One region of the Janthinobacterium sp. GW822-FHT07H11 genome, then DNA from elsewhere that is predicted to be linked to it. Evidence: predicted binding sites of a transcription regulator. Region 1 holds the regulator's gene; each other region holds the start of a gene.
What was found. Region 1 encodes FNR, which switches genes on or off when oxygen is low (the NO sensors DNR and NnrR bind a similar motif). Its sites were predicted from a motif close to TTGATNNNNATCAA; they were not measured.
Positions count from the first base shown of each region.

Region 2: a site for FNR is predicted at 6,912-6,925, ahead of paaA (1,2-phenylacetyl-CoA epoxidase subunit PaaA). Genes of this name have one in related genera too.
Region 3: a site for FNR is predicted at 3,035-3,048, ahead of AC3RCJ_RS15310 (serine protein kinase). Genes of this name have one in related genera too.

Region 1 covers NZ_CM179507.1:321,071-330,948, reverse strand. The annotation lists gene AC3RCJ_RS01425 (response regulator) at 1-1,619, opposite strand, end outside; gene fnr (fumarate/nitrate reduction transcriptional regulator Fnr) at 1,865-2,623, shown strand; gene AC3RCJ_RS01415 (FixH family protein) at 2,750-3,274, opposite strand; gene ccoG (cytochrome c oxidase accessory protein CcoG) at 3,421-4,803, opposite strand; gene ccoP (cytochrome-c oxidase, cbb3-type subunit III) at 4,808-5,728, opposite strand; gene AC3RCJ_RS01400 (cbb3-type cytochrome oxidase subunit 3) at 5,721-5,921, opposite strand; gene ccoO (cytochrome-c oxidase, cbb3-type subunit II) at 5,923-6,537, opposite strand; gene ccoN (cytochrome-c oxidase, cbb3-type subunit I) at 6,553-7,980, opposite strand; partial or broken gene AC3RCJ_RS01385 (T6SS effector phospholipase Tle3 domain-containing protein) at 8,174-8,860, shown strand; gene ccoS (cbb3-type cytochrome oxidase assembly protein CcoS) at 8,879-9,061, opposite strand; gene AC3RCJ_RS01375 (heavy metal translocating P-type ATPase) at 9,065-9,878, opposite strand, start outside.
Region 2 covers NZ_CM179507.1:5,958,205-5,968,082, reverse strand. The annotation lists gene AC3RCJ_RS26340 (aminotransferase class V-fold PLP-dependent enzyme) at 1-702, shown strand, start outside; gene AC3RCJ_RS26335 (cytochrome-c peroxidase) at 744-1,874, opposite strand; gene AC3RCJ_RS26330 (methyl-accepting chemotaxis protein) at 2,107-3,807, opposite strand; gene AC3RCJ_RS26325 (M14 family metallopeptidase) at 4,207-5,331, opposite strand; gene AC3RCJ_RS26320 (hypothetical protein) at 5,473-5,727, shown strand; gene paaX (phenylacetic acid degradation operon negative regulatory protein PaaX) at 5,855-6,784, opposite strand; gene paaA (1,2-phenylacetyl-CoA epoxidase subunit PaaA) at 7,009-7,998, shown strand; gene paaB (1,2-phenylacetyl-CoA epoxidase subunit PaaB) at 8,024-8,308, shown strand; gene paaC (1,2-phenylacetyl-CoA epoxidase subunit PaaC) at 8,323-9,075, shown strand; gene paaD (1,2-phenylacetyl-CoA epoxidase subunit PaaD) at 9,075-9,602, shown strand; gene paaE (1,2-phenylacetyl-CoA epoxidase subunit PaaE) at 9,643-9,878, shown strand, end outside.
Region 3 covers NZ_CM179507.1:3,474,733-3,484,610, reverse strand. The annotation lists gene AC3RCJ_RS15325 (catalase) at 1-1,129, shown strand, start outside; gene AC3RCJ_RS15320 (hypothetical protein) at 1,341-1,676, opposite strand; gene AC3RCJ_RS15315 (chymotrypsin family serine protease) at 1,795-2,976, opposite strand; gene AC3RCJ_RS15310 (serine protein kinase) at 3,212-5,257, shown strand; gene AC3RCJ_RS15305 (DUF444 family protein) at 5,260-6,522, shown strand; gene AC3RCJ_RS15300 (SpoVR family protein) at 6,519-7,946, shown strand; gene AC3RCJ_RS15295 (SDR family oxidoreductase) at 8,023-9,144, opposite strand; gene AC3RCJ_RS15290 (nucleotide sugar dehydrogenase) at 9,144-9,878, opposite strand, start outside.

The DNA of each region.
Region 1 (9,878 bases):
CGCACTTCGAAGCGCAGCCAGGCGCGCCCCTTGTCTTTCTCGGCCAGGCTGACGGCCACCACCACTTCGCCGCTCTCGGTAAACTTGATGGCGTTGCCGGCCAGGTTGACGAGGATTTGCTGCAGGCGCTGGGCATCGCCCAGCAGGCGCCGCGGCACGTCGGGTTCGACGGCGATGGCCAGCTCCAGCTCCTTCTCGCCCGCATTCATGGTCATGGTCGTGGCCAGCGTATTCATGACTTCGTCGAGGTCGAATTCGACGGGCGACAATTCCATGCGGCGCGCCTCGATCTTCGAATAGTCGAGCACGTCGTTCAGGATGCCCAGCAGCGACTGGCCCGCCACGCGCACCATGGTCAGATACTTGCGCTGTTCCGTATCGAGCTTGGTATTTCCGAGCAGATACACCATGCCCAGCACGGCATTGAGCGGGGTGCGGATTTCATGGCTCATATTGGCCACGAAATCGCTCTTCGCGCGGTTGGCCGCCTCGGCCCGGTCGCGTTCCTGTTCCAGTTCCGCCGCGCGCGATTCGAGCTCCTGCTGCAGGCGGTCGCGTTCGCTCATCAGGCCGTTGAACGCTTCCGTCAGTTCGCCGATCTCGTCGCGCTGCTGCACCGGCACGGGGGTGAAGCGGCTGCCGCTGCTGCGCAGCGCTTGCAGGGTGTCGCGCAGGCGCACCAGCGGCGACAGCAGGCGCACGGTGACCCAGCCCAGCACTGCCGCGGCCAGCAGCGAGGCCAGGGTGCTCCACAGCACCAGCCGGTATAGCACGCCGTCGAACGGTTCGAAGGCGTCATCGATGGGCAGCGAGGCCGCGAGCAGCCAGTTTACGGACTTCAGGCGCTTGAAGCTGTTGACGGCCGTGATGCCGCGGCTGTTGGTGCTGACCATGCTGCCTTCGCCGTCGTCCTTCAGCAGCTGCGTGGTGGTCAGGTTGGCGTTCGGCTGGCGCGGCTGCAGCAAGCGGCTGGTATCGGGATGCAGCACGTAGCGCGGCACGGCGCCGCGCGTGAGGATGAAGTAATAGCCGCTCTTGCCGATCTTTTCCGTGCGCAGGCGGCCCAGCAGGTTGTCCTTGTACAGGCGCAGCACGCCGATCACCACGCCGGCCACCTGGCCGTCGGCGCCCAGCACGGGTGCCGCCATCTGCACGATGGGCAGGCCGCTCGATTTGCCCAGCATCGGTTCGGTGATCATGGGCTGGCGCGTGCGCAGCACGGTCTGGAAATACTCGCGCTCGGCGACGTTGATGCCAGCGCGTCCCGCCACTTCCGGCATGTCGGCCACGACGGCGCCATGCGCGTCCAGCACTAGCACGTCGTCGAACAGCACCAGCATCGAGCGGCGCGAATAATATTGGCGCAACTGGGCGGGCTGGGCAATCAATTCGGGCGGCTGCTGCCTGGCCGTCAGCGTGACGATCTGCAGCAGCATGGCCAGCTTGTCATCGAGTTCAGCGGCCGTGCGGGTGATCAGGGCCGACTGCTGGCTCAGCAGTACCTTGGTGAAGTCGTCGCGCATGTGCCGCACCTGTATCATGGTAACCAGGGCAATCATGGCGATCGAGGTCAGGCTGGTTGCCAGCGCGACTTTTGCTTTTATGCCGAGAGGCTTCATAGTTTCCTTTTCAGTACCGGGCGGCACAGGCGGCAGAGGCAGATAATGCTGTCAAGAATTTTCCTATCAATACCCCAGCTTGGCAAGCGCCACCGCGCAATTTCCCCTCCCCACATGGTCTTTTGACGATGTTGCCATATAATTAAATGCAAGACGTCGTTTATTCGGCGAAATTACGGTGAAATTGGCACACGGCAACCGTGTATGCAGTAAACTTGTTGTTGCATTTTCTAAAAGGTACCGACATGACTGAAGCGCTACTCTCTCCAACCTTGCCCACAGTGACCGTGGAAGCGTTGCGTGCGCGATGCTCGACCTGCAGCATGCACCAATTGTGCCTGCCGATGGGGCTCGATGTGGGCGACATGGACAGGCTGGACCAGATTATCGGACGCCGCCGCAAGATCGTGCGCGGCGCTTCGCTGTTCCGCATCGGCGACTCGTTCCAGAACCTGTATGCGATCCGCCTGGGCCACTTCAAGACCTACCAGATCAATCCGGGCGGCGAAGAGCAGGTGACGGGTTTCCAGATGGCCGGCGAACTGCTGGGCATGGATGCCATCAGCGCCGACCGCCACCACTGTAATGCGGTGGCCCTGGAAGACAGCGAAGTATGTGAAATCCCGTTTTCCAGCCTGGAACAATTGCTGGGCAATATGCCGACCCTGCTGCGCCATTTCCACCGCATGATGAGCCAGGAAATCACGCGTGAGCAAAGTGTCATGTTGTTGTTGGGTAACATGCAGGCGACGCAGCGCTTTGCCGCCTTCATCGTCAACCTGGCGTCGCGCTATGAAGCGCGCGGCTATTCGAGCAGCAAGTTCCAGCTGCGCATGTCGCGCGAGGAAATCGGCAATTACCTGGGCCTGACCATCGAGAGCGTCAGCCGTTTATTGTCGAAATTTAAGAAGGAAGGCTGGCTGCGCGTCTCCAACCGCGAGATCGAGATCTTGCAGCCAGCCAAACTGAAGGCCATTACGGCCGGCACCGACATCTGCAAATAACAGCACCGTCAAAACCTGCTGCGCGTCGCGCTTTGCGGCCTGCGATGCTCGCTGTGCTCTAGCACAGCTGCGCTTCTTAGCCACAAATCACTGCCGCTCGCTACGGTTTTTTCCCGGCGCTGTACGTTATAGCTCTTCATCGGCGTGCAGCGCGATGCTGCGCTGCAGCGGCCAGGTCCAGATGCCGGACAGGCGCCATTCGCGCTTGTCGTTTTCCACCAGTACCTGCCAGCGGCTGCGCTCGAGCATCGGCAGCGCCACCGAGAAATTACCCTGGGCATCGGGCTGCACCAGCAGCTTGATGTCTTTTTCCGGCAGGGTCGCATGCGCCAGGTGCAGTTGCAGCGGGCCCTGGTAGGCCTTGCCGAAGCTGTGCACGGAACCGGCCAGGCGCGCCTGCGCCACGTCGTAGGACAGGCTGGTGTCCATGGCCAGGTTGCTGGCGGCCGTGTCGCGCTTCAAATCCTGGTTGATGGCCTTGCCCTGCTTGTAATAATCGCCCACCACCAGCGCATCGGGTTGCGTAAACGCAATATAGCCCATGAAGCTGCCGACGACCACGGACAGGCCGGGACCGATCATCAGCAGCCATGGCCAGCGATGCTTGTACCACGGTGCAACGGGAGGTTGCAGTTTCAGACTGTCGGACATTGTGTTCTCCTTGGGGCCGGACCCTTTGGGTCTGACCCCAGCTTTTGCTTCCGGGTTGAAAATCAAGTGACCCTAGCGCATGATTGATGATACCCCTGCGGCGAAATACCGGGGTCGGACCCGGAGGGTCCGACCCCAAATCAACATCACCGCGGCACGATGAAGACCGCGCTTTCACGCACATGCAGCGACGGGTCGTCCAGCGATTGCAACTCGATTGCGATCTTGTTCGACCCCTTTTCTCCCACGCCGTGCGGCACGCGCAGGCGGATCGGCCAGCCCAGCGTTTCCGTCGGCTGCAAGGTCACTTCCTCGCGCGTCAGCAAGGTCAGGCCCGGCAAGCCGGAAGCGCTGATTTTAAAATGCTGGGTTTGCTCGGAGGTGTTCATGATCTGCAGGCGGTAGACGTTTTCGATCATGCCGTCTTCCACTTCGCGTCCCATCGAACCGCGGTCGCGGATCACGTCCATCTTCAGCGGCGTGCGCAGGGCCAGCGAGGTACACACGGCGATGATGATCAGGGCCAGGATGGACGTGTAGATCAGCACGCGCGGGCGCATGGCGCGCTGGCGGATCTGCTTCGAATTGAAGTTGTTTTCCATCGCATGGTCGGTACTGTAGCGTATCAAGCCACGCGGCCGCTCGACCTTGTCCATCACGGTATTGCAGGCATCGACGCAGGCCGCGCAGCCGATGCATTCATACTGCAGGCCGTTGCGGATATCGATACCGGTCGGACACACCTGCACGCACAGGGTGCAGTCGATGCAGTCGCCCAGCTTGTCGTTGTTGCCGGCCTTCTTGCTCATGGCGCCGCGTGGTTCGCCGCGCTTGGCATCGTAGGTGATGATCAGGGTGTCCTGGTCGAACATGGCGCTCTGGAAGCGCGCGTAGGGGCACATGTATTTGCACACCTGCTCGCGCAGCCAGCCCGCGTTGCCGTAGGTTGCCAGGCTGTAGAACAGCACCCAGAACCATTCCCAGGGACCGAAGTTGAGGGTTTGCACGGAATGCGCGAGTTCCTTGATCGGCGTGAAGTAGCCGACAAAGGTAAAGCCCGTCCACAGGGCAATGGCGCCCCACACCAGGTGCTTGGCCGTCTTCTTGGCCGTCTTGCGCAGGGACGGACCCTGCTTGTCGAGGGCCATGCGCGCGCTGCGCGTGCCCTCGATGCGGCGCTCGACCCACAGGAAGATTTCCGTGTACACCGTTTGCGGGCAGGAGAAGCCGCACCAGACCCGCCCCGCAATGGCCGTGACGAGGAACAGCAGATAGGCACAGATGATCAGCAGGGCCGCCAGATAGATGAAATCCTGGGGCCACAGCACGACGCCGAAAATGTAGAACTTGCGCGTGGTCAAATCGAACAGCAGGGCTTGCCTGCCATTCCAGTTCAGCCACGGCAAGCCGTAGAACGCCAGCTGGGTAAGCCAGACGCATACCCATCGCCAGGTAGCGTAGCGTCCTTTGGCCTCGCGAGGATAGATTTGCTCGCGGGCCGCATACATCTTGATGACTTGAGGTTCCATTACATCATTTCACGGGCGTCTGGGGATTCGACAGGCTCCAGACATAGGCCGACAGCACGTGGACTTTCGATTCGCCGAGGAAGTCACTGAAGGCCGGCATGGTGTTGTTGCGTCCCTTGCGGACCGTTTCCATGATGGTATCAGCACTGCCGCCGTACAGCCAGATCTTGTCCGTCAGGTTGGGCGCGCCCAGCATCGGGTTACCCTTGGCATCGGCGCCGTGACAGGCCATGCAGGCACCGAACTTGCCCTTGCCCAGCACGGATTTGACGGGGTCCGAGGTGGAACCGGACAGGCTCAGCACGTAGTGGGCCACGTTCTCGATGTCTTTTTCGGAACCGAGCGCGGCACCCATCGGCGGCATCTGGCCATTGCGGCCATGCATGATGGTGGTCTTGATGGTGGCAGGATCGCCGCCATACAGCCAGTCCTTGTCCGTCAGGTTGGGGAAGCCCTTGTTGCCGCGCGCATCCGAACCGTGGCATTGCGCGCAGTAGGTCAGGAACAGGCGCTGGCCGATGGCTTGCGCTTGCGGATCGGCAGCTACCGTCTTGATATCCTGGCTCAGGTACTTGTTGAACAGGGGGCCGTAATCGGCTTCCGCCTTCTTCAGCTCTTCCTCGTACTGGCCCGTCGATTTCCAGCCCAGGCTGCCGGCATAGGTGCCCAGGCCCGGATACAGGAACAGGTAGGCCAGCGCGAAGACGATGGTGATGTAGAACAACCACATCCACCAGCGCGGCATCGGCGTGTTGAGTTCCTTCAAGTCCTCGTCCCAGACGTGGCCCGTGGTGCCGTCGGCGGGGGCGCCGGCGGCCACTTTCACTTTCGACTGCGAGTACAGCAGCACGCCGCAGCCGATGATGCCCAGCAGGGACAGCACGATGATGTAGATGTTCCAGAAGCCATTGGTAAAGTCAGCCATGGTTGCGCTCCTCTTGTGCCGGCACGGCATCGGCCGGATAGTCGAGCGCCTCGTCGGCGAACGGCAGGCGTGCCGCCGCGTCGAAGTCGCCATTGCTGCGGCTGAACGTCCACCACAGGATGCCCACGAATGTCATAAAGGAAACCACCGTCATGACGCTGCTGGCGCTGTCAAACAGGTTCTCGATTGCCATGCTAATTCCTTGTTTTGATTAATGTACCGAGGCCTTGCAGATAGGCGACCAGGGCGTCTTCTTCCGTCTTGTCCTGCAGCTGGGCTGGGCCGGCGGCGATTTCTTCATCGCTGTAGGGCTGGCCCAGGCGCTTCAGGGCGCGCATCTTCGGCATGATGTCGTCGGGCACCAGCTTGGTCTTCGCCAGCCAGGGGTAGGCCGGCATGTTCGACTCGGGCACCACGTCGCGCGGGTTGTTCAAGTGCGTGCGGTGCCATTCATCGCTGTAGCGGGCGCCGACGCGGGCCAGGTCCGGCCCCGTGCGCTTGGAACCCCACTGGAACGGACGGTCATACACGAACTCGCCGGCGACCGAATAGTGGCCATAGCGTTCCGTTTCCGCGCGCAGCGGACGCACCATCTGCGAGTGGCAGTTGTAGCAGCCTTCGCGCACGTAGATGTCGCGGCCCGCCAGGCGCAGCGGCGAATACGGCTTCAGGCCGGCGACCGGTTCCGTCGTGCTCTTCTGGAAGAACAGGGGAACGATCTCGACGGCGCCGCCGATGCTGATCACCACCGTGACCAGGGCGATCAGCAGCCAGGGGTTTTTTTCAATCCATGCATGTGAAAATTTCATTTGCTTTTGCTCCTATCAGGCGTGCGCCGCGTTCAGTTCCGGAATGCGGGCGACGGGGAGTTTGCTGCCGCGCAAGGTCATCCAGGTGTTGTAGCCCATGATGCACATACCCGACAGGTACAGCAGGCCACCGGCCACGCGCACCACGTAGTACGGATACGTTGCTTTCACGCTCTCGACAAAGGTGTAGGTCAGGGTGCCGTCCGGATTGACCGCGCGCCACATCAGGCCCTGCATCACGCCGGCGATCCACATTGCCGCGATGTACAGCACGATGCCGATGGTGGCCACCCAGAAGTGCACGTCGACCAGGCGCGTGCTGTGCATCTGCGTGCGGCCCGCCAGGCGCGGCAGCAGGTAGTAGATCGAACCCATGGTGATGAAGCCCACCCAGCCCAGGGCGCCCGCATGCACGTGGGCAACGGTCCAGTCGGTGTAGTGCGACAGCGAGTTGATGGTCTTGATCGACATCATCGGACCTTCGAAGGTGGCGATGCCGTAGAACGACAGCGAAACGATCATGAATTTCAGGATCGGGTCGGTGCGCAGCTTGTGCCAGGCGCCCGACAGGGTCATGATGCCGTTGATCATGCCGCCCCAGCTTGGTGCCAGCAGGACCAGCGAGAAGACCATGCCGATCGATTGCGTCCAGTCAGGCAATGCCGTGTAGTGCAGGTGATGCGGGCCCGCCCACATGTAGGTGAAGATCAGCGCCCAGAAGTGGACGATGGACAAACGGTACGAGTACACGGGGCGCTCGGCCTGTTTCGGGATGAAGTAGTAGACCATGCCCAGGTAGCCGGCGGTCAGGATGAAGCCCACCGCGTTATGGCCATACCACCACTGGATCATGGCGTCCTGCACGCCCGCATAGGCGGAATACGACTTGGTGAACGAGGCTGGCATGACGGCGCCATTGACCACGTGCAAAATCGTCACGGCCAGGATGTAGGCGCCGAAGAACCAGTTGGCCACGTAGATGTGCTTGACCTTGCGCTTGATCAAGGTGCCGAAGAACACGATGGCGTAGGCGATCCAGACGACGGCGATGAGGATGGCGATAGGCCATTCCAGCTCGGCGTATTCCTTGCCGCGGGTCAAGCCCATGGGCAGGCTGACGACGGCGCACAGGATCACCGCTTGCCAGCCCCAGAACGTGAAGGCGGCCAGCTTGTCGGAAAACAGGCGCACCTGGCAGGTGCGTTGCACGACGTAGTACGAGGTGGCGAACAGGCCGCAGATGCCGAAGGCGAAAATCACCGCATTCGTGTGCAGCGGACGCAAACGTCCGTATGTCAGCCAAGGTATGTCGAGGTTCAGGGCAGGCCAGGCCAGCTGAGCGGCGATGATAACGCCAACCAGCATGCCGATGATGCCCCATACCACAGTAGCGACCGCGAATTGCTTCACGATCTTGTAGTTATAGTTCAGCGATTGATCCACAAAGACTCTCCCTGGAATTACTATTTATGATGGTGGCCAGAGAGTAAGTGTTTGACCGCGAAAAAACTTTGATGTGGATCAAAATTCCCTATATGAAATAAGCGTAGCTAACTGACATCGAAATAAAGTGATCTGCCGGGCAAAAAAAGCCATGCAAGATCCCTGCAACAGCTGGCTTGAGATGGCGTAAAACATGCGCAGAGGCAAGGGCTTACAGTGGCTGCTCCAGACACGCCCAAGGCCCGCCATGGAAGAGCCCGAACGCCGCGACCCGTTTGCCGCCCAGGTAGACCTGGTCGTCGGCAAGGCCGAGGGCACGACCCTGTTCGATCACGGCAAGCTCGCTTGCCTGCAGCAGATGCCATCGCCGGGCATCGTCATCTTCGTGCATGGCGTCAATTCCGACGGTGAGTGGTACCGGGCGGCCGAAGCCGGCCTGTGCCAGGTCCTGAACACGCGCATGAAGCGCTGCGACGAGCATATGGTCCATGCCACGGCGCAGGCGGGGCAGCTGACGCCGGTGGGCTATCGGAGCGAACTGAGCGATGACGGCTATGTCGATCCCGACTACACGGCCGCCACCTTTATCGGGCCGCAAGCGCATTTCTCGCCCGTGATCCAGTTCCGCTGGGGCTACAAGGCCAGCGACAGGGAATTGCAGCAATATGGCGATGCGGTCTACCTGAACGAACACGCTTACTGGGGCGGCGGCCCGTTCGCCAATGGCTGCTCCTCGCTGCCGGATCTGTGGGGCGAGGGTCTGTCGGACGCCCTCTTCCTGTTCATCCACATCGAGCATCTGAATCCCGTCAACGACCGCATCGTGTCTGCCTGCCCGCCGCGCCCCTATTGCGTGCTGGCCGCGCTGCGCCTGGCGCACCTGGTGGGGCGCGCAGGGTTATTCGCGCTGAGGCGCCGGCGGGGCGGCCGCTTCCGGCGGCGTATCGTCATCCTGCAGCACGCGCAGGCCCGGTCCGACGAGGTCGTCGAACTGGCCGCTGTCCGAGGCGGTGAAATACACCCATAGCGCGATGAACACGACCACGACGCTCAAGGGGATGAGGAGATACAGTGCTTCCATGGTTCAGGCTTTCCGCAGGCGCAGGGCGTTGGCGATGACGACCGCCGAGCTGGCAGCCATGCCGACGCCGGACAGCCAGGGGTTCAAAAAGCCCAGCGCGGCGGCCGGGATGGCCGTCAGATTGTACAGCGTGGCCCAGCCCAGGTTTTCGCGGATGATGCGCATGCTGCGCGCGGCCGTCTTCGCCGTGTCGAGCACGGAAACCAATTGGCTCGACAGCAGCACCGTGTCCGCATGCGCCTGCGCCAGCGCGGCGCCGGAACCCATGGCGAAGGACACGTCGGCACCGCTCAGCACGGCGGCGTCGTTGATGCCGTCGCCCACCATCGCCACCACGGCGCCCGTCGCCTGCAGCTGCTGCACGAAGTCGAGCTTTTCGTCGGGCAGGCATTCGCCGCAGGCCGTGTTGATGCCCAGTTCCGTCGCCACGCTTTGCGTCAGCGCTTCCTGGTCGCCGCTCAGCAGCACCACCTGCTTGCCGCGCTGCTGGAAATACGCGACCACGTCGCGCGCCTCGGGACGCAGCGCATCGCTGAGCAGGAAACGCGTCAGCCAGCGGCCCTGCGTGCCCAGGTACAGCGGCGTCATGCCCTGCATGCCGACGGCCGTGTCGCCCAGCGGCGGACCGGCGATGGCGGCGACAAAGGCCGCGTTGCCCAGGCGGTAGCGCACGCCGTCGACGATGCCTTCGAGACCCTGGCCCTGCACTTCCTGCAAGTGCTCCACATGCGCGCGCGGCGGCTGTCCTGGCAACCCTTCGGCGGCGTCAAGGATGGCTTGCGCCAGCGGATGGGCGCTGCCCGCTTCCAGCGCGGCG
Region 2 (9,878 bases), 750 kb from region 1:
CGCCAGCCGAAGCTGAAACTGATGCTGCTCACGCATGTCAACCACCGCAACGGCATGGTCTTGCCCGTGGCCGAGATCAGCCGCATGGCGCGCGCGCGCGGCATCGATGTGATCGTCGATACGGCACATGGCGTCGGCCAGCTGGACATGACGATTCCCGACCTGCAAGCGGACTTTGCCGGCATCAACCTGCACAAGTGGATAGGCGCGCCCGTGGGCGTGGGCGCCGCCTACATCCGGCGGGGCCGGGTGGCCGATATCGACCCGTATATGGGAGAAACGGCGGGCGACGATATCCGCACCCGCGTGCATACGGGCACGGTGAATTTCGCCGCCTACCTGAGCTTGCCAATGGCGCTGGACTTGCATGCGCACATAGGCGTGGCCAACAAGCAGGCGCGGCTGCGGCTGCTGCGCAACCGCTGGGTGGAAGCGGCGCGCGGCATCGACGGCATCGAGGTGCTGGCATCCGGCGACCCGCGTTTGACGAGCGCCATCGCCTCGTTCCGCTTGAAAGGCAAGACTAGTACGGCTGACAACTTTGCCCTGTCGACAAAACTGGTGCAGGAACACGGCATCTTTGCCGTGCCCCGCGATGGCCTGGCGTCGGGCGCCTGCCTGCGCGTGACGCCCGGCATCTTTACACCCGAGTCGCACCTGGACCGGCTGGTGGATGCCTTGCGCCAGCTGGCCAAGGCGTGATGGCCGGGGGGCGGTTCCGCATGGGCCGTTCCCCTGCCCGATTATTGCTGCGCCTGGTAGCCATCCGTCAGGGTGGCCAGGAATTTCACCACATCGTCGATCTCGCCCGGCGTCAACGCAGGTGCCATGCCCCGCTTGCGGTCATACGGCGCTTCCCGGGTATTCACATTCGCGCGGTAAGCGGCCGGTAAATCATTGAATTTCTGCACTTTTCCCCGGGCGTCGCGCGGATACCACTCTTCCGGGTGCGTATCGCGCCGTACATAGAAACGCAGGGCGTCGACCAGGCTGTCGAATACGCCATTGTGGAAAAACACGAGGCGCGTGGCGACATTGCGCAAGGTGGGGACCTTGAAAGCACCGCACAGTGCGCGCTGGCCGGCCAGGTCCGTGCGGTCCGGCCCGCACAGGCCCAGGTCGAAATAAGCGGGGTCGGCGGTGGCGGGAATGCGCGTATTGCGCGGCAAGCCCAGGTTGTCGAAGCTGAAATCGGTGAACAGCGGCGGGGCGCCATGTTTACCGCGCACGCTGGGGTGGCAGGCCGCGCAATTGCCCTTGCGCTCATCGTTGAACAGGGCCAGGCCCCGCAATTCCGCCAGCTCCAGGGGAACCTTGTTGGCCAGGTAGAGGTCATATTTGGAGTCGTAGCGGTGGAAATCCGGCTCTTCCTGTTGAAATTGCTGCAAGGCATAGGTGATGCGGCTGAATGCCTGTTGCGGTTGCGCAAAGATGGCGTCGCCAAACACGCGCCGGAATTGCTCCGCATACTGAGTGCCGCGCAGCCGTTCCACCACCTCGTCCGTACTGGCATTGGCCATTTCATGCGGTGCCAGGAAGGGCCGTTCCGCCTGTTCGGCCAGGCTGGCGGCGCGTCCGTCGCGGTTGATGCCGCCGTTGGCTGTGCCTTCCCCGTCAAGGCGGAAAGGGGGATTGTGGTCCAGGTAGCGCAAGGAGGGCGTGGCGCGATAGCCGGATGCCTTGCCATCGGGACCACCCAGTTGCACGGCCAGCCTGTTGCCGGGCGCGTGCGCGTGCGCCGGGTCGTGGCAGCTTGCGCACGACTGCTTGCCCGAGGCGGACAGGCTGGCATCGTTGAAAATCTGGCGTCCCAGCTGTGCGGCAGGGCTGAGTTCGGACGCCATGCCCAGGGGAGCGGCGAGGCTGGAAAACACGATTATGCACACGTGTGCAAATCGGATCGGAAAAAAAAGCGCTAGGGCGCGTGGCGGGTGTCTATTGGTCATCGGCAGGATGGTTGTCAGCAAGAAAGAGGACAGCAAGGGCTGTGATCAGTATAGGCAGCAATGGCCGGCATGGCAACGATTTGCGATGTTGCGCTGCGCCATGGCGGCGCGCCGTTCCCGCCGCGCAGGGCGGAGCGGGAACGGCTGCCTGTGGCACGGCTCAGTATTGTTCCCATTCCGCTTCCGCCGCCATGGCGGGTGCGGCGGCCTTGCGGCTGGCAGGCGCGCTGGCGATCAACTGGGGTTTGTCGGCCTTGGCGGCGGCGCTGGGCGGTGGTGCGGGCCGCGATGCCTGCACGGCCGGCGGCAGTGCTTGCGTGCCATCGAGCTTGAAGACGCTGACGGCTTCGGCCAGGATGCCTGCCTGATCCTGCAGCGCTTCGGACGCGGCGGCGGCTTCTTCCACGAGAGCGGCATTTTGCTGTGTCACGGCATCCATTTCCGTGATGGCCTGGTTGATCTGCTCGATGCCCGCTTCCTGTTCAGTGCTGGCGGACGTGATCTCGGCCATGATGTCCGTGACGCGGCGCACGCTGCTGACGATCTCCTCCATGGTGCTGCCCGCCTGGTTGACCAGGGTGCTGCCCAGGCTGACCTGGTGTACGGAATCGTCGATGAGGATCTTGATTTCCTTGGCCGCCGCGGCGGAGCGATGGGCCAGGTTGCGTACTTCCGTGGCGACGACGGCAAAGCCGCGGCCCTGTTCGCCCGCCCTGGCCGCTTCCACTGCCGCATTCAGGGCCAGGATATTGGTCTGGAAGGCAATGCCGTCGATGACGCTGATGATGTCGACGATTTTCTTCGACGAGGCATTGATGGAATCCATGGTCGTGATCACTTCCGCCACCACCTGGCCGCCCTTGCTGGCCACGCTGGAGGCCGATTGCGCCATCTGATTGGCCTGGCGCGCGTTTTCGCCATTTTGCTTGACGGTCGACGTCAATTCTTCCATCGAGGACGCCGTTTCTTCCAGCGAACTGGCCTGTTGCTCCGTGCGCGAGGACAGGTCCATATTGCCGGAGGCGATTTCGCGCGAGCCGTGCGCGATGGCATCCGTGCCGTGCCGCACGCGGGCCACGATATCTTGCAAATTGTCGTTCATGGCCTTCAGCGCTTGCAGCAGCAAGCCCGTTTCATCGCTGCCGCGCGCGTCGATGGTGCCCGACAGGTCGCCGGACGCCACCCGCTGCGCCACTTTGACGGCTTCGGCTATGGGACGGCTGATGGAGCGGCTGATCAGGATGGCCAGCGCGATGGCGATGAGCGTCGCGGCGATGGACAGGGACAAGGTCAGGATGATGGCCATGCGCCCGTCGGCGAGCGCCTGCTTGCCTTCGACCGCCATCAGCCCCTCCTGGAAGCTGGCCATGGCAGCCAGTGTCGTCAGGAATTTTTCTTGCGGATAGCGTAACTGTGTCAGCAGGAAGATGCCGGCCGTTTCTGTTTTTCCTTCTTGCAACAGCTTGATATTCGCGTCGCGCGTCTTGCTATACGTTTCGCGGCTGTTTATCACGGCCTGGAACAGTTCCTGGCCCTTGGGCGTGTTGATCAGGGTTTTCAGGCGCGCCAGCAGTTCCGCGTTCTTTTTCCGCGACGCCTCGAGTTTTCCTATGGCACTACTGACTTCGTCGGCATCGTTGGCGCCGATGATGGCGTTGCTCAGCAGGCGTGCCTGGATATTGATTTCGGACTGGATCGTATTGGACAGCATGACCTTGACATAGCGGTCATTGAGGATTTTTTCCGTCGATGCATTGATGTTGCGGATGCGGCTCACGGAAACAAATGCCACCATGGCAAGCAAAGCAATGATCAAGCCGAAACTGCAGGCCAGACGGGTACTGATTTTGAGCTTAGACATAGGTCATCCATCCTGGACTAAAAGCGGAAAGCGTGCGCTCGGCGCCGTCCCGACCTTGGCCGGCCATGGGGGGCAGGCGGCGTCGATGACGGTGCTGATGCGGTCAGTTTGCGTTACAGAGAGCTGGCGCGGCAGGGATAGGGCCGTGATGCCACGGCCGAAGCCGTGGATGCGTATTTATTGTGGCCGGCAAGTCGTGGCGACCCGGCCGGCGAGTATTCTTGCGGGGCTGCGCAGCGTGGCGCGGCCCGAATCTGTCGTCAAGTGTAGGACGATAATTTCTGACGAGCAAGATGTTCGCGAAAAAAAGCGTTTGTTCAACAACGCTTGCCATGCAGGCATAAAAAATGCCCCGGCGTGCGGGGCATGGAAGCAATCGGGCCGTGTCGGCCCAGGCACTCAGGCGCGCAAGGTGGACAGGACAGGCTGCAGCACGGCCGCGCCCAGGGCGGCGCTGCGGGCACCGCTCCAGCCGGTTTGCGGATCGGGATCGTTGGCGTTGTCCTTGAACGGCAGTTCCAGGGTCAGCGCCAGGCAACCGAAGGCATGGGTGATGTGGGGCGAGCCCATGGTCAGTACTTCCGGCGTGAACGGACCGTCTTCATAGCCGTGCTCGTCCTGGAAGTCGGGGCTGGCCACCTTGAAGTCGGCGATGAAGCGGTCTTGCTCGGCTTTTTGTTCAGCAGTGAAATTTTCCAGTGCATCGCTGCCGGCCACGAAGACGTAAGGCAAGCCTTCGTCGCCATGCACGTCGAGGAACAGGTCGCAACCGATTTCATGCATCTTTTGTTTCACCAGGAACACTTCCGGGCTGCGTTCCATCGTCGGCGTCATCCATTCACGGTTCAGGTTGGCGCCGGCTGCGTTGGTGCGCAGGTTGCCATGCACGGAACCGTCCGGATTCATGTTCGGCACCACGTAGAAGACGGCGTCCTGCAGGCATTGGCGGGCAAACGGATTGGCCTGGTCCAGCAGCGCTTCGAGCATGCCTTCGACGAACCATTCGGCCATCGTTTCACCGGGATGCTGGCGCGCGATGACCCAGACTTTTTTCTCGGCATCGGCGTCGCCCACCACCAGCAGGTTCATGTCGCGGCCTTCCACCGTGCTGCCCAGGTCGATCAGGCGCACCAGCGGCGACGCCTGCGCGCTGTCGATCAGGGCCAGGTGGCGATCCCATGGATACGGCTCGAAGTAGGCGTAGTAGACGCTTTCTTCTTCCGGCGTATGTTCGATGGTCATCACCGTGCCGTCAAAGCTGGTCGGCACGCGGAACCACGTTTCGCGGTCGTAGCTGGCCACGGCCTGGTAATCCTTCCAGCCGTCCGGGTAGGCGGATTTGCCTGCATTCATGAAGCGGATCGTGCACGCCTCGCCTTGCGCGCCTTGCAGGCGGAAATAAAACCACTGCGTGATGTCGGCGTGGGAATCCTTGCGGATGTTCAGCTCGATGGATTGTGCATCGTCGGCGCGCAGCACCTCGATCGCGCCGGCGTCGAATTGCTGGCTGATTTTAATGGTCATGTGTGTTCCTGATAAAAACGTATGGGATTTGCATCGTGTGCAATGGCGCGATGATACCCGTTTTAGCCACGCCTTTGTGCTGGCGCAAACGAGACGGGACATGCTTTGCTAACGTGGTAGCTTGAACACGGGGAGATCATCATGGACGACCATAATAACCACATACGCGAACTGGAAAAGAAAATCAGCGCCCTCAGCGACGCCCTGGCGCACCTGGGCAAGGGCACCACCTTGCAGGAATTGCTGCGCATCATACGTTTCCCCGGCTATACCACGCCGGCCGAATTCGCCTTCAACGTCGCCATCCTCGACACCATGCTGGTGCAGGCCAATGCGCTGGAAAAGCTGGGCCAGGATTTGCTGGCGGGGGCCAAGCAAGTGGTGGTGAAACAGTGAGCAGGCAGTGACTTACAACACCGAACAAAACCGTAGCGAGCGGAAGGGAGTTGTGGTTGAGAAGCGCAACTGTACGAAGGTACAGTGAGCATCGCAGGCCGCAAATACCGACGCGCAGTAGGTTTTCTCAGGCGTTCAGGCCGCCGAAACGTTCAAAAAACCACGGCTCCACGTCCGGCGCATGTTCATCCTCGCGCCGCAGGGTGGCCAGGATGTGTTCTTCGGCGGCCGCATGGGTGATGCGGTACAGGTCGCGCGCCAGCGCATACGCCTGCGTGCCGGGCCACGGTTCGGGCAGCAGTTCCACGGGCAGTTGCGGGTCGTGCAATTGCACGCGGCGGTAGGCGTGCGTCAGCAGCGAGCGGATGACGAAAGCCTGTTCCGCATCGAACGCGGGTTCCTGCTGCAGCAAGGCCAGCAGCGGCTGGAAACTGGCGATGAATTTTTCGTAGCCGGCCATCACTTCTGACAAATCCCAGCATTCGCCCACCATGTCGCGCAGCGGGCGCGTGCTGACGCCCGGCAGTTCCGTGGTATGGCACACGTACAGCTTGCCCTGCACCTCGTTGCGCACCAGGATATCTTCCAGCGTGTCGGCATTGCTGGCCGGGTGGCCGAAGATGCCGGGCGCGATCAAGCCGTAGCCAGCCCATAACAATTCCTTGCGCAGGGCGCCCCGTTCGGCCGCGCCTATGCTGCCAGCCGGCCCGATCACCAGGGTCCAGCTGCCATCCCAGTGCACCACCAGCGGCGCATAGATGCGCCGATAAGCGCGTTCGAAACGGGCCAGTGCGTCGGGACATATCGCGTAGGCGCTGCGGCGGCCATCCCTTTGCGAGCTGAGCCACCCTTCCTGCGCCAGGCGGAACACGCTGGTGCGCAGCAGCCGGTCGTTGACGCCGAACGGCGCCAGCAATTCGATCAGGCTGCCCAGCCAGATGGCGCCGCCCCGCGGCACGATGGCATCGCCAAAGATCGTCATCACCAGCGACTTCGAGCGGGGCGGGTCGCTGGCGAGGAAGGCGGCTATCCATGCGGTGCAAGCGGTGTTCTTCATGTGGTCCTGGTCTGGCCGTAGCGGTCATTTCAATAAAGGCAGCAGTTTACTTTGCCATGCGCCGGGGCGTGGACTATTTTTTCACATCATACTCCCGAAAAATGCACATAAGATACGGATTTTCGAAATGATTCAAATCAAGTGTATGCAAATAGTTTTATGTATCGTATTATCCCTGTATCGCTTTGCGCCGCAGCGCAGAACACAGACATGGGAGACAGATCATGTACGCACAAATGGTTGAAACCGGCCTCAAAAATGTCCGCTCCATCGACGACATGGGGCAGGAAGAACGCGCTTTCCAGGCGCGCATCGACGAAGGCATCAAGATCGAGGCCAAGGACTGGATGCCGGACGCCTACCGCAAGACCCTGATCCGCCAGATTTCGCAGCACGCGCACTCGGAAATCGTCGGTCAATTGCCTGAAGGTAACTGGGTGACCCGCGCGCCTACCCTGAAACGCAAGTCCATCCTGCTGGCGAAGATCCAGGACGAAGCGGGCCACGGCCTGTACCTGTACAGCGCCGCCGAAACCCTGGGCGTGTCGCGCGACGACTTGCTGGCCGCCTTGCACTCGGGCAAAGCCAAGTATTCCAGCATCTTTAACTATCCCACCTTGTCGTGGGCCGACATGGGCGCCATCGGCTGGCTGGTCGACGGCTCCGCCATCATCAACCAGATCCCCCTGTGCCGCTGCTCCTACGGTCCGTATGCGCGTGCCATGATCCGCGTGTGCAAGGAAGAATCGTTCCATGCGCGCCAGGGTTACGACATCATGATGTCGCTGTGCAAGGGCACGCCCGAGCAGAAAGCCATGGCGCAAGATGCCTTGAACCGCTGGTGGTGGCCGTCCCTGATGATGTTCGGCCCGTCCGACGCCGCCTCCGTCAACAGCGCCCAATCGGCGCAATGGCGCATCAAGCTGTTCTCGAACGATGAATTGCGCCAGCGCATGGTCGACCAGACCGTTCCGCAAATCGAATACCTGGGCTTGACCGTGCCCGATCCCGACCTGAAGTTCAATGCGGAAACGGGCCACTATGAATTCGGCGAGATCGACTGGGCCGAGTTCAACAATGTCCTGAAGGGCAACGGCCCGTGCAACCGCGAGCGTTTGCAAACGCGCGTGAAAGCGTATGAGGAGGGCGAATGGTTCCGCGACGCCTTGGTCGCGTATGCAGACAAGCAAGCCGCTGGCAAAGCGGCAGCCTGAAATATCTATAAAAGGGGATAGCAACATGAGCAAAGAATGGCCATTGTGGGAAGTGTTCATCCGCAGCCAGCACGGCCTGGCGCACAAGCATGTGGGCAGCCTGCACGCCTCCGACGCCACCATGGCGGTCAATCATGCGCGCGACGTCTACACGCGCCGCAATGAAGGCGTGAGCATCTGGGTGGTGCGCGCGGCCGACATCGTCGCCAGCAGCCCCGGCGACAAGGGCGCCCTGTTCGAACCGTCGAACAGCAAGGTGTACCGCCATCCCACCTTCTTCCCGATGCCGGAAGAAGTCAAGAACCTGTGATGGGAGCGCCTGCAATGGATGACAAGGTTAACTACTTGCTGCGCCTGGGCGACAATGCCCTGATCCTCAGCCAGCAGCTGTCGCAGCTGTGCGGCAAGGGCCCGGCGCTGGAAGAAGACATGGCGCTGACCAACGTGGCGCTCGACCTGCTGGGCCAGACGCGTTTGTGGTTCAGCTATGCGGCCGAACTGGAAAATGCAGGCCGCGATGAGGACGACATTGCCTTCTTGCGCGATGCCCACGATTTCAAGAACTGCCTGCTGCTCGAGCAGCCGAACGGCAATTACGCCGACACCATGATGCGCCAGTTCTTCTTCGACAGCTGGCACTACTTCCAGCTGCTGGAACTGACGAAATCGGCGGATGGTCGCATTGTCGACGTGGCGCAAAAATCGCTCAAGGAAGTCACGTACCACCTGCGCCGCAGCGGCGATCTTGTCGTGCGGCTTGGCGACGGCACGCCGGACAGTCACGCGAAAACACAGGCCGCGGCCGACAAGCTGTGGATGTACACGGGCGAGATGTTCAAGTACGACGCCGTCGACCAGGCCATGGTCGCCGCCGGCATCGCGCCGCCATCGGAGGTGCTGCGCCAGGCCTTCCTCGAGCACGTGGCCGAGATCTTCGCCGAAGCCACCCTGGCCATGCCGGCGCCCGACGCCTGGATGCAAAAGGGCGGCAAGCAGGGCACGCACACGGAACATCTGGGTTTTATTCTGGCCGAGATGCAGTTCCTGCAGCGCGCCTATCCCGGGGCGGAGTGGTAATGAACACGCCCATGGCAGCGCTGGACGCCGCCCAGGTCTGGGCCTGGCTGGGTGACGTGCCCGACCCGGAAATCCCCGTCATTTCGGTGGTGGACCTGGGCATCGTGCGCGCCGTCGAAGTCACGGATGGCGATGCCTGCATCGTGACGATCACGCCCACGTATTCGGGCTGCCCGGCCATGCAAGTGATCGCCGACGCCGTCACGGATGCCTTGCGCAGCCATGGTGTAGCCAGGGTGACGCTGGTGAACCAGCTGGCGCCCGCCTGGACCACGGACTGGATGAGCGAGGCGGGCAAGGCCAAGCTGAAAGGCTATGGCATCGCCCCGCCGCAGCAGCAGGTGATCGACATCAGTGGTTTGAAAGGTGGCGTCAAGCGCCAGGCTGGCCCCAAGCTGGACGTCATCTGCCCGAACTGCGGCTCGACGCATACGCAGCTGACCAGCCAGTTCGGCTCCACGCCGTGCAAGGCCCTGTACAAATGCCTGGCTTGCCGCGAACCGTTTGACTACTTCAAGTGCCACTAAAAAAATCAGGCACACGTTCCGAAGAAACTGGAGATGAAGCATGAGTAAATTTTATCCGCTGTGCGTAGCGAACGTGCGCAACGAAACGCGCGACACCATCGCCGTCACGTTCGACGTGCCGGAAGAACTGCAGCAGCAGTTCCGCTTCCAGCAGGGCCAGCACCTGACCCTGCGCGCCCATATCAATGCGGAAGACGTGCGCCGTTCGTACTCGATCTGTTCGGCGGTGCAGGACGGCACCCTGCGCGTGGCCATCAAGCGCACGCCGGGCGGCGC
Region 3 (9,878 bases), 3.2 Mb from region 1:
ACGCGACATCCGCGGCTTTGCCCTGAAGTTTTATACGGAAGAAGGCAACTGGGACCTGGTCGGCAACAACACGCCCGTGTTCTTCATGCGCGACCCGCTGAAATTCCCCGACTTGAACCACGCCATCAAGCGCGACCCGCGCACCGGCTTGCGCAGCGCCAACAGCAACTGGGACTTCTGGACCTCGCTGCCCGAAGCGCTGCACCAGGTGACGGTGGTGATGAGCGACCGGGGCTTGCCGCGCAGCTTCCGCCACATGCACGGCTTCGGCAGCCATACCTTCAGCTTCCTGAATGCGCAAAACGAGCGTTTCTGGGTCAAGTTCACGTTCAAAACCCAGCAAGGGATACAAAACCTGACGGACGCCGAAGCCGAGGCGCTGGTCGGCAAGGACCGCGAAAGCTCGCACCGCGACCTGTACGACAGCATCGAGAACAAGGACTTCCCCCGCTGGACCCTGTACGTGCAGATCATGCCGGAAAAAGAGGCAGGCACCTACCACCTGAATCCCTTCGACCTGTCGAAAGTGTGGCCGCACGGCGACTATCCGCTGATCGAGGTGGGCGTGCTGGAACTGAACCGCAATGCCGACAACCACTTCGCGGAAGTCGAGCAGGCCGCCTTCAACCCGGCCAACGTCGTGCCCGGCATCAGCTTTTCGCCGGACAAGATGCTGCAGGGCCGCCTGTTCTCGTATGGCGACGCGCAGCGCTACCGCCTCGGCGTCAACCACAGCCATATTCCCGTGAATGCGCCGAAATGCCCGTTCCACAGCTACCACCGCGACGGCCAGATGCGAGTCGACGGCAACCAGGGGGGAACCTTGGGCTATGAACCGAACAGCGAGCAGCAATGGGCCGAGCAGCCAGATTTCCGCGAACCGCCATTGAGCATCGAAGGTGCGGCCGACCACTGGAACCACAGGGTCGACGAGGATTACTATTCGCAGCCGCGTGCCCTGTTCCAGCTGATGACGCCGGCACAGCAGCAAGCCTTGTTCGACAACACGGCGCGCGCCATCTCGGGCGCGTCGGCACAGGTCAAGCAACGCCACATCGGCAACTGCACCCTGTGCGACCCGGCCTATGGCGCGGGCGTGGCCGAGGCGATAGGCCGGCTGAGCAAATAAGCCGCGCCACCGTTGCCGCCGCGCCAAGGGCGGCAGCGGCGGCGGCAGCGGCAGGCGCCGCCGAAGCGCACGATCTCCGATGGGCTCATCGGATGCTTTCATCGGATGCCCTGGCCTGCAAGCGCGCCTGGCCGGCCTGGCCGGCGCGTGCGGGCGCCGCTACGGCCGGGCGTCGGCGTGCCGGCCTGGGGCGGCCCGCGGGCCGGCTTTCCTAGCGCGGCTGGATATCGATCTGGCCCGTGATGCTCGTTTCCACCGGATAACCTTCCACTTGCAGCGGCACCCGCCATTTGACGGACGAATCGCGCAGATACACGACGATGGCGTCGCGGCCCATGGCCGTTTGCCCCAGGCTGACGCCTTCGACGCCGTCGATGGCCATCAGCGCCCGCTCATTGCGCCGCCTGGCCGCTTCCAGCCGGCCAGTTGTCACCGGCGGGGCCGGCTGGAAGCGGCCGCCGCCTTGATCGCCGCCGTCCGGCAGGTAGGGCATGGCGGCATCTTCGAAGACGCCGTATGGCGACTGCATGAATTTACTGTTTGACATGACGACTCCTCCTGGTGCTGCTCCCGACACTAGCATCATCGTGCAAAAGGCGGTGCGGCGCAAGGCCGCGTCGCGCCGCGCCAGGCGGCACCGCCTTGCCCGGCGGCCCATCGCCGGCTCAGGTATACAGATCGATGTCGAGCGCCGCCACGACGCGCCGCATCTGGTTGGCAAACGTGATATTGCCGCCGCCGGCGAACAGCAGCCCCACGGGATTGCGCTGCTGGTTCCAGGTCCAGATCGAGGAGCCGGAATCGCCGCCCGCGCTGAACGCGCCGCTGACGCCCGTGATGGCGATCTGGTCCTGGAACAGCGCGATCCTGCCGCCGCCGTAGTTGACGTTGATGGTGGCGCCCAGGCCCGTGATGCGGCCCTGCGTCAACTGGGTGGTGCGCCCGGACTTGCCGACCAGCATGCCAAGCGTGGGCGCCACCAGTGCATTGCTGATGCGGAAATACGCGGGCACGCCGCCGCTCAGGTACACCAGCTCGCGACGCACGCGGTCGGGCCAGGCCCAGCCCGTCGCGCAATCGACGAAATTGACGCCGCCGCCGAAGTTGATCGGCACAAAGCGCTCGAGGATGGCGACCTGGTCTTGCGGGCATTTGCCGCCATCGATGGGGCCCGGCTGCACGATGCAGTCGCCAAACACGCCATTGTTCGAGTTGGCCAGCACGTGGTTGTTACTCAAGATCATCAGGCGGCTGTTGCGCGGCGCGCCGCGGCCCACGGCGAGGCAGCCGATGGTGCCGGCCGTGATGCGGAAATGGCCGACCGAGACCCCGCCCGGCGCCGGCCGCAGGCGGAAGCGGTGCGGCTGGGCATCGATGACGCCCGTGACGACGATATTCACGGGCACCTGGTCGCTGGCGACGGCGCGCACGCCCATCGCTGCGACGATGGCGGCCTTGGCCCGGTCCACGGAAGTGGGCTCGGCCACGTACAGGGTCAGCGCCGGCAGGCCCGGCTCGCCCGACGAGGTATCGCTGGCGCCCTCGCCCAGGCCGATCGACACGCCCTGGATATTGCCTGAATCGCTGAACGCGTCGGCGGCCCTGGCGCCGGCCGCCCGCAGCACCGCCTGGCGCATGCCATCCTCGATGCTGCGCTTGATCTCCAGCAATTCCATGCTCACGCCGCTCAGGGCATCGTTCGCCTCTGCCACGGAGGCGGTCTCGGCCTGGCCATCCCCTTCGCCCGGCACGGCGAACCGGTCGACCGCCTCTTCATCGTCGGCGCTCTGCGCCCGGCCCGCCCCGCCGCCCGGCGGCGCGGCAAAGCCATTGTCATTTCCCATCATCTCGTTCTCCTGTGGTTCGCTGCGGAGAACCAGTGTGGGCCGGCCGCGGCGGCCCGTATTGATCTGGATTGAAGCGCATGGGGACTGCGGCGCCGCGGGCAGCATGGTTGCCGCAACTGCGAAATAGTTCCGTTTTTCCGCTTGAGCGACATCAGGCGTGCAAACACGGGCCACATCCTATACTGCGATGACAGGCTGGCAGCATCGGCCTGTCAACTGCATGGATGGGACAGCGATGACGAGCCTACGGACGACACAGCCCGCTGCAACGACGCCAGGCGGGGCGGCGCAAGACGCCACGGAGCGCATGCGGCACGCGGCGCGCGGCGACGGCAGCGGCAGCGGCGATGGCGCCGTGCCGCACGCCCATTTCATCGACCGCATGGCGGCCTATGCCGAGGCACGCCGGGGCAGCCCGTGGCGCGGCAGCCTTGCCGACTTCCTCGCGCATGTCCTGCCCGGCGGCGCCAGCCTGCTGGCCCGCAGCGCCCACCAGTACCTGTGGGACATGATGCGCTGGAGCGGCCACGAAGACAGCGACGGCCATTTCCGCTGCCGCCTGTTCGACGACGAACTGTTCGGCATGGACGAGGCGATCGACCGCGTCGCCGCCTATTTCAAGGCGGCCGCCGCCGGTTCCGAGGTGGGCCGGCGCATGCTGCTGTTGCTGGGACCGCCATCGGGCGGCAAGTCCACGCTGGTGATCCTGCTCAAGCGGGGGCTGGAAGAATACAGCCACAGCGATGAAGGCGCGCTGTACGGGATCGCCGGCTGCCCCGTGCACGAATCGCCGCTGCACCTGGTGCCGCAGAGCATGCGCGCCGACTTCCGCGCCAGCTACGGCGTCGATATCCAGGGCGAACTGTGCCCCCATTGCCGCGCGCGCCTGGAAGACCAGCACGCGGGCGATTTCCTGCGCATGCCCGTCGAGCGCATCCACCTGTCCGAGGCGGGCCGCTGCGGCATCGGCACGTACGCGCCGCACGACCCCAGCACCGCCGACCTGGCCGACCTGGTCGGTTCGGTCGACCTGTCGAAAGTGGCGCAGTACGGCGACGAGGGCGACCCGCGCGCCTGGTCGTGGTCGGGCGCCGTGTATGCGGCCAGCCGGGGCATGCTGGAAATGATAGAAATCCTCAAGGTCAAGCGCGAATTCCTGTACCTGCTGCTGACCTTGACGCAAGAAAAGAATGTCAAGGTCTCGCGCTTTCCCCTGATTTACCTGGACGAAAGCATCGTCGCGCATACGAACCTGGCGGAATTCCGCAAATTCCTGCAAGAAAGCGAGAACGAGGCGCTGCTCGACCGCATGGTCATCGTGCAGGTGCCGTACACGCTCAATTACCGCGAGGAAGCACGCATCTACCGCAAGCTGATCCTCTCGGCCGCGCCCGCCTTCCGCGAAGTGCACCTGGACCCCCATGTGCTGCACGCGGCGGCCGTGTTTGCCATCCTCAGCCGCATGCAGGAGGGCGACGACAAGGAAGCGGACCTCGTCAAGAAGCTGCGCATCCACGCCGACGAAGAAGTGGAAGACTTGAACCAGACCGAGGTGCGGCGCATCCGCGAGCGCGAGAAGGCGCCCGACGAAGGCCTGGCCGGCGTGTCGCCGCGCTTTGTCATCAATGCCTTGTCGCACGCCATCATCGCCGCCCAGCGCAACAGCCTGAGCACGATGGACGTGCTGCTGGCCCTGAAGGACGGCATCGAAAGCGATGCCCGCATCGAGCCCAGACGCAAGCGCAAGTGGATCGATTACCTGGTGCTGACGCGCAAGGATTTCTACAACCGCTGGGTCAAGGCCGACGTGCACAAGGCGCTGTTCGTCTCGTTCGAGCAGGAAGCCCAGGACCTGCTCAACAAGTATCTCGATGAAGTCGAGGCCATGCTGGACAACCGCCAGGTCCGCGATCCCATCACCAGCGAGGAGCGCCGTCCGGACGAACGCTTCCTGCGGGCCGTCGAGGAAAAAATCCATATCAGCGACTCGGGCAAGCAATCGTTCCGCCAGGAAGTCGTGCGCAAGGCCATGGGCGCCTTCAAGCGCGGCGAGCCCTTCGGCCTGGGCACCCATGTGCAGCTGCACGACGCCATCCAGCAATACCTGTTCGAGCAGCGGCGCGACGTGCTGCGCCTGGTCAGCTCGGCCAAGCGCCCGGACGACGACGTGCGGGCCAAGATCTCGGCCGTCGAGCAGCGCCTGGTCGACGAATACGGCTACGACGCGCACAGCGCCCGCGAAGCGCTGAACTACGTGACCACCTTGCTGGCGCAGGAATGAGCATGCCCACGCCCCCCCTGCCCGCCGCCATGCAGCCGCCAGCCGCCGCAGACGGCAGGCCCGCCACGCCAGCGGCCGGTCCGCCAGCCGGCTCCGGCCAGGCGCGGCGCCACCTGGCGCAGCCGTGGTATGCGCTGTTTTCGCGCGGCGCGCGCGACTGGCTGCGGCACAACCAGAAGGTGCGCGATGCCGTGCAAGCCCACCTGCCCGAGCTGATCGCCGGCCCGGACCTGATCGGCGGGCCGCAACAGCGCACCGTGCAAGTGCCCGTGCGCCTGCTCGAACACGCGCATTTCCGCCTGGCGCCCGCGCGCAGCAGCCGCGCGGCGGGCCAGGGCGACGGCCAGCCCGGCGATATTCTGCGGCCGGCGCGGCCGGCCGGCACGGCCGGCTCCGATGCCGGCGGCGCGGGCGGCAACGGCGAAGGCGAGGTGCGCGTGCTGCTGGAATTTGCCGTCGACGACATCCTGGAATGGCTGTGGGACGAGCTGAAGCTGCCCCACCTCAAGCCGCGGCACCTGAGCGCCATCGACGAGGTGCAGCTGGTGCGGTCCGGCTGGGACAGGCACGGCGCCCGCTCGCGCCTGGACCGCCGGCGCACCGCCAAGGAAGCGATCAAGCGGCGCGCCCTGCAGGAACAGCCCGTGGCCTTCACCAATGACGACTTGCGCTTCCGGCAACTTTTATCGCAACCGCGGCCCAGCGCGAATGCCGTCGTGTTGTTCGTGCTCGACGTCTCGGCCAGCATGGCGCAGGCCGAACGCCGGCTGGCGAAATCGTTCTTCTTCTTTGCCTTGCAAGGCTTGCGCCGCAACTATGCGCGCGTGGAAACCCGCTTTATCGCGCACACGACGCGGGCCTGGGAGTTTTCCGAAGAAGCTTTCTTCCAGGTCAACGGCATGGGCGGCACCATGGCCTCCAGCGCCTTCCGCCTGAGCCAGGAACTGCTCAAGGAACGCTATGCGCCCGGCCAGTACAATGCCTACCTGTTCTATGCGTCCGATGGCGAAAACTTCAGCGAGGACCGTGCCCCCGCCAGCCTGGCCCTGGGCGAACTGGCCGGCTTGCTCAACTATATGGGCTATGTGGAAACGGTGCCCGGGGTGCCGCGCAGCATGGAAACGGAAATGCACCGGCTGTGCGCCGAGCAGCAAAGGCGCGGCTTGCCGCTGCGCAGCAGCATCCTGGCCACGCCCGACGATGTCTGGGCGGCCATCCGCACCTTCTTCCAGCATGAGGCCGATGATGCCAGGGAGGGGGCATGAGCACGCCAGGTGCCGCCGATGCGGCCGCCCTGGCCGACTACGGGGCGCGCATCGAGGAGCTGGCCAGGGCGCTGGGCCTGGAATTCAACCGCGTCGACTTCGAGCTGGTGCCCAACAGCTTCATGGCCGAGATCGCCATCTATGGCTTGCCCGTGCGCATGCGCCACTGGTCGTTTGGCGTGCGCTACATCCACCAGCTCGTGCATCAGAAGATGGGCAACTCGCATATCTTCGAAGTCATGTTCCCCGGCGACCCCTGCCACGCCTACATGGCGGAAAACAATTCGCTGGCCGAAAATACCCTGGTCACCGCGCATGTGCTGGGCCATGCCGACTTTGCCCGCCGCAACCAGCTGTTTGTGCGCTTTGGCGCCATGGCGGGCAGCCATATCCTCGAGCAAAGCGCGGCCAGGGCCCACCGCATCGAGGCGGCGCTGCAGCGCCATGGGCAGGACAAGGTCGAAGCCGTGCTCGACGCGGCACTGGCGCTGGAACAGCATGTGGACATCAATGCCGCGCTGCACCGCGCGCCCTATGCCGAGCAGTCCATGCCCGCCGCGGCCGATACGCACGGCGCGCCTGGCCCGTTTTCACGCCGCTACCGGCGCCTGCCCGGTGAAGCCGGGGTGCCGGCGCCTGCGGGCCCGGCGCAGCGCGCGCCGCTGCCGCCGCAGCCCGAGTATGACTTGCTGTGGTTCATCGCGCGCCACGCGCCGGAACTGGCCGACTGGGAACGCGATATCTTTCTCGCCGTGCGCGAAGAATCGTTTTATTTCTACCCTGTCTATGCCTGCCAGATCATGAACGAGGGCTGGGCCTCGTACTGGCATGCGCGGCTGCTGCGCGAAGCGGACTTCCTGCCGCCGGCCCTGTATATCGGCGCCGTCAAATCGCATTCGGACGTGGTGCGCCCGTATGCGGGCGACAAGCAGCTGGCCCTGGCCGTGAATCCGTATCACCTGGGTTTTTGCATGTGGGAACGCATCATCGCACGCGAAGGCTTGCAGGCGGCGCGCCGGATTTGCCGCGACGACGACGATTTCAGCTTCATCCGTAATTATCTCGATGCGGAACTGGCCGATCAGCTGGGCCTGTTCGTGCACGAAGACCGGCTCGACGGCGAGGTACGGCTGGCCAGCCGCGACCTGCACGCCGTCCGCGAAGCCATCCTGGCACCCAAGTACAACTATGGCGCGCCCTGCATCGCCGCCACCCTGGTGCATGACGATGGCAGCCTGGTGCTGCGCCACGATCACCAGCGCGACGGACGTGGCCTCGACCTGGAGCAGGCCGAGCGCGTGCTGGCCTACCTGGCCAGGGTCTGGCGACGGCCCGTGAGCCTGCATACGGTCGATTTCCGCGGCATGCCCAAGGTCCTCAACGGCAAGGCCGGCGGCGTCGCCGCACCGCCCGCCGCGCATTGAGCGCTTCGGCGCTTCGGCGTTTCGGCGTTTCGGCGTTTCAGCGTGCGGGCCGCCAAGCGCTCGTGCGCTCATGCTGTCAGGCGCGGCCGGGCTGGCCGGCGCCGAGCGGAGGCTGGCCCCGGTGTTGCGTCAGGTACCAGTCGATGGTCAGCCGCAGCCCCTGCGCCAGGTCATGCGTGGGCGCATAGCCAAGCAGGCGCGCGGCCTTGCCGATGTCGGCCTGCGAATGGCGCACGTCGCCGGCGCGGAAGTCGCCATGGACGGGCGCCCGCGGCAGGTGTCGCGGGCAGGCGGCCAGCAGCATCGCCTGCATGCCGGCGTGCAGCTGCGCCAGGCTGGTGCGCGCATTCACGGCCACGTTGTACACCTGGTTGATGGCCGCCGGGTCCACGGTGGTGGCGGCCAGGATGTTCGCCTGCACGGCATTGCTGACAAAACAGAAGTCGCGGCTGGTGGCGCCGTCGCCATGGATCTGCACGGCCTGTCCGTCCAGCATGGCGCCTATCCAGCGGGGAATCACGGCCGCGTAGGCGCCCAGCGGATCCTGCCTGGGGCCAAACACGTTAAAGTAGCGCAGCCCCACGGCTTGCGTGGCAAAGCAGCGCGCATACACGTGCGCGTACAGTTCGTTGACGTATTTGCTCAAGGCATACGGCGACAGCGGCGCGCCGATATGCTGTTCCACTTTCGGCAAGGCCGGATGGTCGCCGTAGGTGGCGCTCGATGCCGCATACACGAAGCGCCGCGCGCCGGCCGCGCGGGCGGCCGCCAGCATGTTCAGAAAACCGCTGACATTGACGGCGTGGCACAGCAGGGGCTCCTCGAGCGAGCGCGAAACGGACCCCAGCGCCGCCTGGTGCAGCACCGTATCGACCTCGGCGCAGGCGGCCGCGCAGGCGCCGGGGTCGCGGATGTCGCCCTCGATGAAGTCGAAGCGCCGCCAGGCCCGTTCGCCCACCGCCGCGCGCACCAGCGCCAGGTTGTGCCGGTGGCCCGTCGAGAAATTATCGAGGCCGCGCACCGTCTGGCCCAGCGACAGCAGGGTTTGCAGCAGGTGCGAGCCGATGAACCCGGCCGCGCCCGTGACCAGCCAGCGGCACGGCGCCTGTTCCAGCCGCGCGCACGCTTGCGCATACGCGCCCGCGCCGGCCTGCCCGCCAGGCGCGGCGCCGCCCGGCCGCGCGCGGCAATCGTCCATCACAGCCGCCACACATGCAGGCCGCCCGCCGCCAGCGCATGCGGGTCGAAATGCGACTTGATGTCGATGAAGCAGCCATTTTCCACTACCTTGGCCTGGAAGTCGGCCAGCGGACGGAGCAGCAAGGCGTGGTGCGAGACGGCGCTGATGACGGCTTCGGCCTGCGGCAGCTGTTCCCAGCTTTCCAGCGCCAGGCCGTATTCTTCCAGCGCTTCCTGCGCGTCGGCCACGGGATCGTGCACATGCACCTGCACGCCGTACGACTGCAGTTCGTGGATCATGTCGACCACCTTCGAGTTGCGCAGGTCCGGGCAGTTCTCCTTGAAGGTCAGGCCCAGCACGTTCACGTGCGCGCCCTTGAGCTTGAAGCCGGCGCGCACCATTTCCTTGATGGTCTTTTCCGCCACGAACTTGGCCATGCCGTCATTGATGCGGCGCCCGGCCAGGATCACATGCGGGTGGTAGCCCAGCATCTCCGCCTTGTGCGTCAGGTAGTACGGGTCGACGCCGATGCAGTGGCCGCCCACCAGGCCGGGGCGAAATGGCAGGAAGTTCCATTTGGTGCCGGCCGCCTCCAGCACTTCCAGCGTATCGATGCCGATGCGGTCGAAGATGATGGCCAGTTCATTCATCAGCGCGATATTCAGGTCGCGCTGCGTGTTCTCGATGACCTTGGCCGCTTCCGCCACGCGGATGCTGGACGCCCGGTGCACGCCGGCCTCGACCACGCCTTC